One region of the Desulforegula conservatrix Mb1Pa genome, then DNA from elsewhere that is predicted to be linked to it. Evidence: predicted binding sites of a transcription regulator. Region 1 holds the regulator's gene; the other holds the start of a gene.
What was found. Region 1 encodes sigma-54, which starts transcription at its own class of promoters, with help from an activator protein. Its sites were predicted from a motif close to TNTGGCACANTTTCTGCTNT; they were not measured.

Region 1 (6,294 bases):
TTCCGGACATCCCTCTTTTAAAAAGAGTGGGAATACCCCTGACTGTTGCTGATTCAGTAGATGAGGTAAAAAAGATTGCTGCTTTTGCAAGTAGTAAAAACGGCGGCAAAGGCGCTGTCAGAGAAATTTGTGAAGCAATCCTTAAGTCCCAGGGGCTTTGGGAAGCTGCCACAGAAAAGTTCTTTAAATAAAGCCTATTCAGATGGTGAATATAATAAATCTGACTAAAAACAGGCGTGATATTTGACAAAGTCGCAAAAAGTCCGATTACCGTCATTCCGGCGGGGCCTGTCCCTGTGAAAATCGGGAGCCGGAATCCAGAACTATTTGTAATTACTGGATGCCGTATCAAGTCCGGCGTGACGACACCGCCCATTTTTGACTTTTTGAGAGACCATCATATTTAATATAGCGTAATTATGACAATAGGCATGGATAACAGGACAATCAGAAGAATACTGGCTATAGCGGCATTAATTGTGCTTGCCGCAGTCATCATGTCCTTTGTTTTTTCACGTTTTAAAACGCCTGCAAAAAAACCGGACTCGTCAAACATCAATCCTGAAGCAACTCTTTCCGCATCTAGTATAAAGCATGAATCGATCAAGGACGGAATTAAGCAGTGGGGCCTTCAGGCAGACCGGGTTGATTATTTCGAAGCAGGCAAAATAGCCGTATTCACCGGAGCAAAGGCATCTTTTTTTAATAAAGACGGGAAAGAAGCAGGGCTGTCAGCTCAAAAATGCAGAATAAGTGCTGAAACCGGCGCAATCGAAGCAGAGGGTGATGTCTCCCTTACATATTTTGACCATACAATAACAACTGCCAAGTTGAATTATGAAAGCAAACAGCATATAATAGAATCCAAAGAAAAGGTCAAAGTAACAGGATCGAGACTGAATATGACGGCTGACGGGTTCAGCCTGGATCTGAACGGAAGCGAAATCATATGCTCCGGACATGTAAAAGGGATTATTAATGACCTTTATTTCAAACAACCATAAAACCGGAATCATTATAACTTTAGCAACTATCATATTTCTGGCCTGTCAGGGCGATGCATCATCACAGCAGAAACTGCCGGAATCCAAACCAGGCGTTCCAATCTCCTTCTCTGCAGACAAAGTGACGACCAACCTCAACCAGAAAATTGTAAATCTTATAGGAAAAGCCGTTATTTTCCAGGAAGACAAACAGATCAGCGCAGACCAGATTGAAATAGATTTCTCAGGCTCAAAACCTGATACAAAACAGGGCGAATCTAAAAAAGAACCAACCGAAACCCAGCAGATTAAAAAAGTAACGGCCACTGGCAATGTAAACATAAGCATGGGAAAACGTCTGGCCATAACTGAAAAGGCAGTTTTTACAGCCGATGACAAGAAAATAATTCTTACTGGCAAGGACTCGACAGTAACTGGGCCAGAAGGAAAATTAACCTGCAATAAAATAGTTATTGACCAGAACACATCTATTTCGGAATGTATAGGCAGCGGCAAATCAAGGGCTTCGGGGCTTATTTTTTCTGACAAAAGCGGGTTTTGATAAAATGTCTGTGCTTTCGCTTCAAAAGCTTGTAAAGACCTATAATGGCAGAACAGTTGTAGACAGTGTCGATATAGAGGTGGAAAGCCGCAAGGTGGTTGGCCTTTTAGGGCCAAACGGAGCTGGCAAGACCACGACATTCTATATGGCGGCTGGACTGATAAGGCCCGAATCAGGCAGAGTGATTCTCGGAGATGAGGATATAACACCTTACCCGATACATATAAGGGCAAGAAAAGGGATTGGATATCTCCCCCAGGACGCTTCAATTTTCAGAAAGCTGAGCGTCAAAAACAATATAATGCTCATCCTTGAGACCCTTCCGCTCACCAATGCAGAAATGGAAACAAGGGCCGAAGATCTCATGAATGAACTTGGAATAAGGCATCTTTCGGAAAGCAGGGCTTCGGTTCTTTCGGGCGGAGAAAGAAGAAGACTCGAGATCACGAGGGTGCTTGCGACAAATCCTGAGTTTGTGCTCTTTGATGAACCCTTTGCAGGGGTAGATCCGCTTGCTGTAATCGATATCAGACAGATTATATCCCATCTCACAGACAAGGGCATTGGAGTTCTGATATCAGATCATAATGTAAGGGAAACGCTCAGTGTATGTGACAATGCTTATATTATGAGTAATGGAAGAGTCATTGAGTCGGGTTCTCCCGAAAAAATAGCAACCAGCGAGATAGCCAAAAAGAACTATTTAGGCGACACGTTCAAACTATAAATTATGGCAATGGAATTAAGGCAACAATTAAAACTTGCACAGCAGCTTGTGATGACGCCACAGTTACAGATGGCCATCAAACTGCTTCAGCTTCCACAGCTTGAGCTGATTGACCATATCCGTCAGGAGCTTGAAGAAAATCCTACTTTGGAGGAATTGCAGGAGCCGTCCCTTGACATGAGCGGAGACGCAAGACTTGAACAGGCAGAAGAGCTTGCCAAGGCTTCCATGGACGCCCCCCTCGAAGAAGTAAAAATCGAGGAAAAACTCAAGGATGATTATACTGAATGGGAAGCATACTTTGACGATTATGGCGGATCCGGCAAGACAAGAAACGAAGGCGAGGAAAAAGAAGCTCCAAAATATGAATCTTTTATCGCAAAAAAGGACTCGTTAGAAGATCATCTGCTTTGGCAGCTGCTCATGTCTGCTCCTGATGAAATAGAAGAGAGGATAGGAAGCGCAATAATCGGCAGCCTGAACAAAGACGGCTATCTCGAGGCAAATATTGAAGAGATTTCAAAAATCGCCGGGGTGACCATTGAAGAAACTGAAATTGTTTTAAAAAAAATACAGGCATTCGACCCTGTGGGCGTAGCATCAAGGGATCTGACCGAATGCCTGATGACCCAGCTAAGACACCTGAATATTGAAGATGAGCTTGTGGAAGCCATCATCAAAGACCATCTCAAGAATCTCGAAAACAGAAATCTTAAAGCAATTGCAAAAGCACTCAAGGTAGAAATTGAAGAGGTGGTTGAGGCCATAAGCATCATTAAATCCCTGGAGCCCAAGCCTGGCAGAGGCTTCAATGATGAAGATCCAATCTACATTGTTCCGGACATCTATGTTTACAAGCATGATGATGATTTCATTATTATGATGAACGATGACGGCATGCCGAGACTGCACATCAATTCGTATTACAGACAGGCCGCCTCAAGGGGCGGAGATATGACAAGCAGCACCAAAGAATACCTCCAGGAAAAGATACGCTCGGCCGCCTGGCTCATCAAAAGCATCCAGCAACGCCAAAAAACCATTTACAGCGTAATGGAGAGCATAATCAAATTTCAGAGGGAATTTTTTGAAAAAGGGGTTGCATATCTGAAACCCATGGTGCTAAGGGATGTGGCTCTTGATATAAACATGCATGAGTCAACAATAAGCAGGGTGACATCAAACAAATATGCCAATACACCACAGGGCATATTTGAACTTAAGTATTTTTTCAACAGTTCCATAAACAGGGTGCATGGCGAGGCAATAGCTTCGGCTGCGGTACTTGAAAAAATAAAACAGATAATAGAAAGCGAGGACCCCAAGAATCCGTACAGCGACGACAGAATAGCTCAACTTCTAAAAACAGAGGCAAATGTGGACATAGCCCGTAGAACAGTAGCAAAATATCGGGAAATGATGAAAATCTTGCCTTCCAACAAACGCAAACAATACTAAGGAGGTAGATCATGCAGATATCCGTAACCTTCAAAAACTTCGACTCCTCCGAAGCTTTAAGGTCCTATGTACAAACCAGACTTGAAAAACTTGATAAACTTCTTGATGCGCCGGTAGAGGCGAATGTGGTTCTTTGCGTTGAAAAGATCAGGCACATTGCTGAAGTTACCCTGGTTGGTGACAAGCTTAGCCTTCATGCTACGGAAGAAAGTGAAAGCATGTATTCTTCAATCGACATGGCCGCAGACAAAATCAAGGCTCAGATCAAAAAGTCCAAGGAAAAAGTACGCGAAAGAAGGCCGGTTTCTAAAAATGGTATCAAGTCCGACAGTACAGAAGCTGGTATTGAGGACGAAGATATGGAATCAGAAAGCTAATCGGATTCATGTAAATAAGCCGATGGATGTATGAAGTGGTTAGCATTTTCAAACCACAGACAATCCACTGATGGTGGTCAAAAACTCTGAAAATGGCCGGGCAAATATTTATCAGCTATGTAAAGATTGCTTTAGCTTAAGCCCGGCCAGTACAGGTCGATAAAAAAATGAAAGTATTAGACGCCCTGCATCCGGATGCAATCCTGATTGATCTGCAGTCCAGAACCAAAAAAGAGGTGCTGGAAGAAATTTCAAAGCCTATAGCCCGAATTCTCAAGGTCAAACACGAAGACCTCGTAAAAGTCCTCATTGAACGGGAACAGATGGGGAGCACTGGAATAGGCAAAGGGATAGCCATACCGCATGGAAGGCTTTCAGGGATAAATGACCTCGTTATTGGTTTTGGCCTTAGTCGCAAGGGTGCTCAGTTCGATTCCTTGGACGGAAAACCCGCGCACATTTTTTTTGTGCTGATAACGCCTGAGCATGCAACAGGACTGTATCTTAAATTCCTTGCAAGAATATCGAGAATGCTCAAAAACGAGGCAGTAAAAGAAAAGCTTCTTCATGCAAGGGAACTGAATGATATCATTTCAGCCATAAGAGATGAGGATGAAGATTCATAGGCTAAAGGAACCAGAGAATGCCGATAAACAGAATCTGCATAATAACCGGACTTTCCGGTTCCGGGAAAAGTACAGCCCTTGATGCTTTTGAAGACTCCGGCTTCTACTGCGTAGACAACATGCCTGTGGATCTGCTGCCCAAATTTCTTGAACTTCCAATGGAAAGCAATACTGAAATCAATGGTTTTGCATTTGTAATGGATCTCAGGGAAAAAGGATTTCCTTCAAAATGCCAGTCAGTTTTCAACTATCTGAAAGAAAACGGACTCGATTTTGAAATAATTTTTCTTGAGGCAGATAAAAAAATACTTGTTCAGAGATTCAGTCAAACGAGACGGCACCATCCACTGACCCACGACTCAAGTCTTATGGATGGAATCACAGAGGAAAAAAGCAAACTCGAAAGTCTCAGAAATATTTCGGACAATGTGATTGACACCACAAACACAAATGTCCACGAGCTGAAAAGCATAGTAACAGCCATTGCCAGAAGGCATATAAAGACAGATCTGCTGCAGATAAGCATTCTTTCATTCGGCTTCAAATATGGCCTGCCACAGGGCATTGATTTGCTTATGGATGTAAGATTTCTGTCCAATCCTTATTTCGTCGCAGAGCTTAAGGATTTCAGCGGTAAGGATGAAGAGGTAAGAAATTTTGTACTTAATTCTCCCGAAACCCTGACTTTCATGAAAAAATATACTGACATGCTTGACTATTTGATCCCTTTGTATAAAAGAGAGGGGAAAGTCTATTTAACAATAGCAATAGGTTGTACTGGAGGCAGACACAGAAGCGTGGCGGTTGCAGATGAAATTGCCAAGCATATAAGAGAGTATTCGGCTCAAGTGTATGTCACCCACAGGGATCTGGACAGGGAAAAAAAACCCGGTTCATAAATGCCTGCAACGTCCAACTTCACCGGAACTGCGGGGAAGAACATGATCGGAATAGTAATAGTAACCCATGCACAGTTAGGGCACGCCCTTCTTGAAACCGCCGAGGCAATACTCGGTGAGAAAATAGAGAATTCGGCTGCCGTTTCCATAAACCTTACTGACGATGTTGATAATCTCAGAAATCTCATCGACAAAGCCGTAAAAAAGGCGAAAAGCGAAAATGGCGTCCTGATACTGACGGACATGTTTGGGGGAACGCCATCGAATCTTAGCTATTCTTTTCTCGAGGATGGCAAAATCGAAGTACTTTCAGGAGTCAACCTGCCTATTGTACTGAAAGCAATCAATCTCAGAAAAAAATTAACGTTGGCTGAAATGGCAATAAAGCTTGAAGAACAGGGGAAGAAAAGCATATCTCTTGCAAGTTCAATCCTGAAAGGCAACAAACGGAGCGTCTGAATTGGGTAAAACAAGGATCTCCGAATTTGACACCAAATACATTGACCAGGTTATGGAAATTGAAAATAGTTCTTTTTCTGTACCCTGGGTCGAAAAAGGTTTTACAGAAGAGCTTGAAATACCGGGCTCTTTTAATTTTTTGGCGCTTGATGAATCTGACAATGTGGCAGGCTATATTGTTTTCAGGCTCCTTCTTGATGAAA
Region 2 (6,294 bases), on a different contig from region 1:
GTCGCTTTGAGAAGTCAGGTTCTCATGAATGTAAACCTGCATTTTGCTGATTGTATCAATTATTTTTTCAATCTCGTTATTTTTGGTAACAACCTTTCCAACTGTATCATCATTAACCTTGATTCTTCCGTGAATCTCGCCAGTGGCTTCCCTTGTCTTTATGGAAAGATTCTTGATTTCATCTGCGACAACGGCAAAGCCTCTTCCTGCTTCTCCGGCCCTTGCTGCCTCTATGGTTGCATTCAAGGCAAGCAGATTTGTCTGGTCGGATATATCTCTAATCATTTCAGTGACTTTGCTTATTTCTATACTGCTCTGACGAAGGTCTGATATCAGTGCTTCGGCTTCTTTTGTTTCGTGGACAGCCTTATCAGCAACCTTTGAAGCATCTTCAACCTTTGTAAGTACAGATTGGAGCGACTGAGCGGCTTTTTCAATGGAAATCGAAACATCCTGGAGATTAGCATTTATTTCAGAAGTGTTGCCAGAAACGATTCTGCTCTGGCCGGAAGCTTCCTGGAATCCACCTGCTATATTTGATCCGCTTTCTTCCAGTTTTTTGGATTCAGAGTTGAGAAGATCTGCCTGGGATGACATTCTTTCAAATGCAATTTTTAATTGGCTTGCTGTTTTTTCAAGTTCTATCTGGGATTTTTTTTGCTCTTCAACTGATTCAAGCTGCTTTTCAATAGCCTCGTTTTGTTCGTCTTTTGCTTTTAATCTGTCCTTTTCAACAATATAAAGGATGAGAGTCAAGGCTAATACTTGTTTTATGAAATTTTCAGTCCTGAAGGCAACAAGTTGCATCTGATCATAATCAAGGATGTTAAAATCCATGCCTTTTGCTTTCATGATTTTAAGGGCTATTATTTGAAGTATGGATAGGCAGGCCCAAGTCAAGGCGCTTTTATTCCCGTGTAGAAGCACTGCAATCAGAGGAACCGACATCAACCAGTAAATTGACGAAGAATTAATGCCACCAGAAAAAATATTGTACACGCTCATGTATAGAAATAATGATGAAATCAGGGCCTCAGTCGCAAATTTGAGAGATTTTGTAAGCTTGAGGGCGAAGGCGCAGGCAAATATGAGAAACATGGCCAGAACAATATTGCCAATAAGAATTGTCTGATGCTCTTTTATCCATTTAATGATTGTTATAAGAAAGAATGGCTGAAGGAGAAAACAGGCTGATACCAGAAGTTTAGCCTTTCGCCTTATTTCTGCTTCAGAGGTCAGTTCTTCAGGGACAAACCAGTTAATCAGCTGAGCATAAAAATTCGACATGATTCTAAATCCTTGGGGAATAGAGTTCTTACCTGGGTTTTAAAGAGAAACGTTGTTTTCATATCATAAAAAGAAACTAATTCAAAAAATAAACGTCAATTTAAATAAAAATTTTGTAACTATTTCCTATAATGACTTTTAATAGATTTTTTTTGAAAGAAGTTCTTCAAAAAAATGCAGTAAAATAAATGATGGACGAATTAATTTATGTGGTTATGCTCAATTCTCAGTAACATTTGAAAGTTCATGGGCTTAACATTTTTAAAACTCTAAAAATATCAGTTTTTTGCCTACTAACAAAACCATAAAGTTTTTGCGGAGCTTTTTACAAAAAGCAACCCGCTCGAGGCACTCCCCTATCAACTTCAAAACAGCCGAAAGAATACGCTTCATCTGATTTTGGTCTATTGGGTTATAAAGCCTCGCCGGAGGCACTCGGCTTAACGTCGGATTACGGACAATGGGCGTCCTAATCCGGCCTACGCATCACCCTTTTTTGATGGCAAATTAACCATAAAAGGCACTTCTTAACTGAAAATCAGGCAGAGCCACATTAATTTATATAATGAGAAGTTATTATGATAAAATTCTGTGGTTTTTGAAAGCCTTGGGGGAACTTTTTACAAAAGTTCCCCCATAACCCAAAATGATTTGTTCCATAGATTTAAACATTTAGCCGGATCATAGCTTTTTGCGAGCCTATTATACCCGGATCGTGCCGATCGATCAGAAGGAATGCCCCCTTTTACCCCATAATCCCATTTTATCAGCTTCTTTTATCATATCCTCCCTGAAGTCAGGATGACTTATGCTGATGAGGGCTTCGGCTCTTTCCTTTGTGTTTTTCCCTTTTAGCTGGACAATGCCGTTTTCGCTTACCACATATTGAACTATTGATCGTGGAAGCGTAACAATGGCCCCTTGTGACAGAACGGGCCTGATAGTTGATTTGAGCTGGCCGTCTTTGTCGTTGAAGGTCGATTTCATGGCTATTATGCCTTTGCCGCCTCTTGAAAGGAATGCGCCGTATATGTAATCAAGTTGGCCACCTGTGCCTGAAATCTGTTTGTGACCGGATGACTCCGAGCAGACCTGACCAGTGAGATCAATCTCAAGCGCATTGTTTATGGCAACGACATTGTCGTTCTGGGATATGATTTTTGCATCATTTATATAATCCACAGGATATGACGCGCAGGCCGGATTATTATTTAAAAAGTCGTAAAGCCTTTTTGTTCCCATTGCAAATGTGTATGTCATCTTGCCTTTGTCAGTATTTTTTTTGGCACCGGAAACGAGTCCTTTTTCATAAAGATCGGCAAACGAATCCACCATCATTTCTGTATGGACTCCCAGATCCGGAATTCCCATCTCTCCTATGATTCCTCCAATCAGATTGGGCAGACCTCCTATACCTAACTGAAGACAACAGCCCTCACGTATCTCATTTATGATGTAGGACGCAATTTTTTTGTCTTCGTCCGAGGCCTGTTTCATGCTTGTTTCTGCAAGGGCAGGGTGCTCACCTTCGATTATATGATCTACTTTGGAAACATGAATAAATTCCTGGTTACCTCCAAGGCATCTCGGAATGTTTTTATTGATTTCGACAATTATTTTTTTTGATTTGGATATTGCGGCAGAAGACATTGAATTGGAAATGCCTATGTTGAAATTTCCGTTTTTACCCATGGGAGCGGCAGAAATGAATGCCACGTCGTAATCAATATACTTGCGTATTATATGCGGTCCCTGGTGATAGGTCATCGGAACGTAGCTGATAAGACCCTGTTCTCCAAGTCGTCTTGATACCGCGCTGAAATGCCAGTCACTGGTTGTTACTCTTTTCTGTTCAGGGTCAGCTTTTATTACTTCAGGTACTTTTATAAGGCATACCACTGAAAGTTTCAGATTTTCCAGTTCACCGTCCATTATTCGTTTTGATAGTGCAAGATCCAGGGAGTGAGGAAAGAGTGTGAATTCACTGTAATAAATGTTGTCTCCTGTTTTGACCATGGCCGCAGCTTCTTTGGCTGTAATCACTTTATTCTTGTATGACTGTTGATGAATATTCATGTAAATCCTCCTTCATAAAACAGATAAAACCATGGAACGTAAATTTGAAAATGCCGAATCAGGGCTGGAAAATCTGATGTCAGCAATATCAGCAACATTGTTTTCATGCCAAAGATAGCATTAAGCGTGCCATCTGGTTCATTGATGGCAAATGAGAGTGGAGTTGTGATTGCGGTGTTATTTAAGCATTGTATTATTTGAAATGATGTAACCATATTTTACAATCTGTAAAACAGGGTAGATGTAGCTCTGGAGTCGGTTCCTGATTTGGGAAAACTGCATCCGGCTTTTAAAACCGGACGCAGTTTTCTTCTAAAAGCTATTTCTTGTTTTTGGTATCCTCAGCTGCAATAGGGATGGGCGGTATTGTGGTTCCTGTCGCATTCGGATAGTTTTCAAATTTAGCAGCTTTTTTGTTTTCTTTTATGAGTTCTCCAGCTTCATGCATCAGTAGATTGAAGCGTTTCTTGCATTCATAAAAACCATGCCACCAGGCGTAATCAGGAGCCATCATGGCTGTTCCCATTCTTGCTCGCCTACCTTCATGGTGCCAGAGTTCATAAAATTCGGTTTCAAGTGACTCGTCGAACTGCTTGGAAGAGTCAAGGAGGCCTTTTTCATAAAGGCTCTCCATCATTTCCTTGGCTGGTTTGAAGTATACATTGTTGTATTCGTCAATGACCTTGTCCAGCTTGCTGTAATGGGCGTCGACCCATGTAGCTCCATGGCACTGCTGACAGACTTCCTTCATCTTGGTTCTTTCTTCTTTCCAGCTTGTTTTTGCAGGGAAGGCCTTGAATTCCTCGGGTCTTATGGACATATTGGTCTGTAGTTCCCAGGAAAGCCTTTCCGTAACATCGTGGGTGGTCTTGGTCTTGCCGGAGCCTGACATATGGCATGAAGAACAAGTAGGCGCCCTATAGTCAACTCCAGGCGTCCACATTCCAGGAGGAGAATCCCATTTGAATTTGTTGCCTGTCGCATCGTAGATGTCGCCGTGCTTTGATTCCTTGTAGATTTCTATCTGTGGATGATCAGGGCCTAAATGGCATTGACCGCAGGCCTCTGGCTTTCTTGCCTCTTCAATTGAAAACTGGTGTCTTGAATGGCAGCTTGTGCAACTACCCTTGCTTCCGTCGGGGTTGACTCTGCCGACGCCCACATTAGGCCAAGTATCCGGGTCAAGCTCACCTTCTTTCATGGCTATTACTGTGCCATGACAGTGATTGCAGCCCGCATTTCTTTCAGTGTTGCTGTTCAGTCCCTGTTTGAGCCAAGGGTCGACCTTCCACATGATTTCGACTGTATTGGCATGTTTGCTGATACTGTACTGTTTTGCTTCGTCAGGATGGCATCTTGAGCAGTCTTTTGGCGTAACAATGCCGGAAATAGGCACTTTCAGGGATGAGGGCGCATAAGGTGCATCAGGTTTTCCGTATTGCTTGTCATGTTTGGCGCTGATGTCTGTGTCGCCTGGTTCTGCCTTGTGGCAGTCATAGCATGTGATTCCTGCATTTGCGTGACGACTGGAGGCCCAATCTGAAACTATGCCTGGATGTTCCTTCTGGTGACACTGGATACAGGCCGATGCTTCAGGAGGCATGCTTCTTTCAAGATTGAACGACTTTATTTTTGAAAAATTGTCAGCGCCGACAAGGACTGCAAACCCCAGGCATAAGAAACATGAAACAATACCGGTTTTCAATTTGAAGAAACGCATTTCTTCCTCCTTAATATTTGCGTGATGATTTTAAAAAATCAATTATTAGCTTTGAACAGACTCTTTTGTTTATGAACCAGATTTCGATGGCATAGAAAACAGCTTTTGCCTTTGCCGTTATCCCCAAAAATTGCGGAACGATGAGCCAGCATTGCACCTCTTTTTTCAGAAATATACAGGATGTTCTGATGACATTTAAGGCAGTTTTCATTGGTCATGCTTGAATACACAATTTCTCGCCTCTTGGTGGAATCGTATGGCTCACCAAAAAAATGACCCCAGAAGTCCTTGATTCCGTGTTTTGTTTTGGAAAAAAAGAAGTTCACTGTCTGTTCAGGAGGCGGAAGATGACAGTCTATGCAGCTGGCTGTGAATCCCTTGGAGTTGGATGCGTGGGATGATGTTCTCCATGCCTCCACGGCTGGTTTGATTTCATGGCAAGAGGCGCAGAATGCCGGAGTTGAAGTGTCAACCATGATTTTGTACCCAAGATTCATCAATGGGAACATCGACAATGCAATTAAGAATATTATAATGGAAAACCAGATCAGTTTCTTCATTTACATCCTCTGGCAGAGTGTTTGTGTTAGTTTTATTGCAGGGAAAGTTATTTTGGCTTGTCTGGAACGTATTAGTGGGACTAAAATAGTTATATCGAATATTATTATTCGTTTCGGACGGTTTTATAAAGAAAAAAATGTCATGTGGTGCGAAGCAGAAGCAAAAAAATGTCATTTTGATTTGGTCTGCGGCTCTGCTTAACATAGCTGTCCGCTAATTTGCCAGAACCATTTCGGTGCTGGATTATAAACAATTGAATGGTTTAAATAACGGTGATGATTTTCAAATGGATGACATATTAACTGCGGGCCAGTCCGGTGATGCCGGAACAAGAGTATTCAGCCTTTGTTTTGTTTGTGTTTTTCTTGTTGTTCTGATTTTTTCGATGGATATGGCGATCCCTCTTGGGGTTGCCATGGGGGTTCCATATCTGGTTGCTGTACTGATTGCTCTCAAGTCTCCAGGTAAAAAATTAACAGTTATCATAACCGTAATCTGTTCTTTACTTACGATCGGCGCATTTTTATATAAACCGGCTGTTGCAGAGATGTGGAAGGCTGTTTTTAACAGGGCGATTGCCTTGTTCTCTATCTGGGTGACTGCCATACTTGGGCTTCAAAAGAAAAATATTGAGGAAAAACAAGATGCCG

Region 2: a site for sigma-54 is predicted at 3,478-3,497, ahead of K245_RS0108040 (acetyl-CoA hydrolase/transferase family protein). Genes of this name have one in related genera too.

Annotation. Positions count from the first base shown of each region.
Region 1 covers NZ_AUEY01000013.1:7,978-14,271, forward strand. The annotation lists gene K245_RS0106955 (KdsC family phosphatase) at 1-191, shown strand, start outside; gene lptC (LPS export ABC transporter periplasmic protein LptC) at 420-1,004, shown strand; gene K245_RS0106965 (LptA/OstA family protein) at 979-1,545, shown strand; gene lptB (LPS export ABC transporter ATP-binding protein) at 1,550-2,272, shown strand; gene rpoN (RNA polymerase factor sigma-54) at 2,282-3,730, shown strand; gene hpf (ribosome hibernation-promoting factor, HPF/YfiA family) at 3,742-4,107, shown strand; gene K245_RS0106985 (PTS sugar transporter subunit IIA) at 4,275-4,733, shown strand; gene rapZ (RNase adapter RapZ) at 4,751-5,632, shown strand; gene K245_RS0106995 (PTS sugar transporter subunit IIA) at 5,675-6,091, shown strand; gene rimI (ribosomal protein S18-alanine N-acetyltransferase) at 6,093-6,294, shown strand, end outside.
Region 2 covers NZ_AUEY01000016.1:8,052-14,345, forward strand. The annotation lists gene K245_RS0108035 (methyl-accepting chemotaxis protein) at 1-1,287, opposite strand, end outside; gene K245_RS0108040 (acetyl-CoA hydrolase/transferase family protein) at 2,014-3,363, opposite strand; gene K245_RS0108050 (multiheme c-type cytochrome) at 3,683-5,083, opposite strand; gene K245_RS0108055 (cytochrome c3 family protein) at 5,122-5,643, opposite strand; gene K245_RS26485 (hypothetical protein) at 5,931-6,294, shown strand, end outside.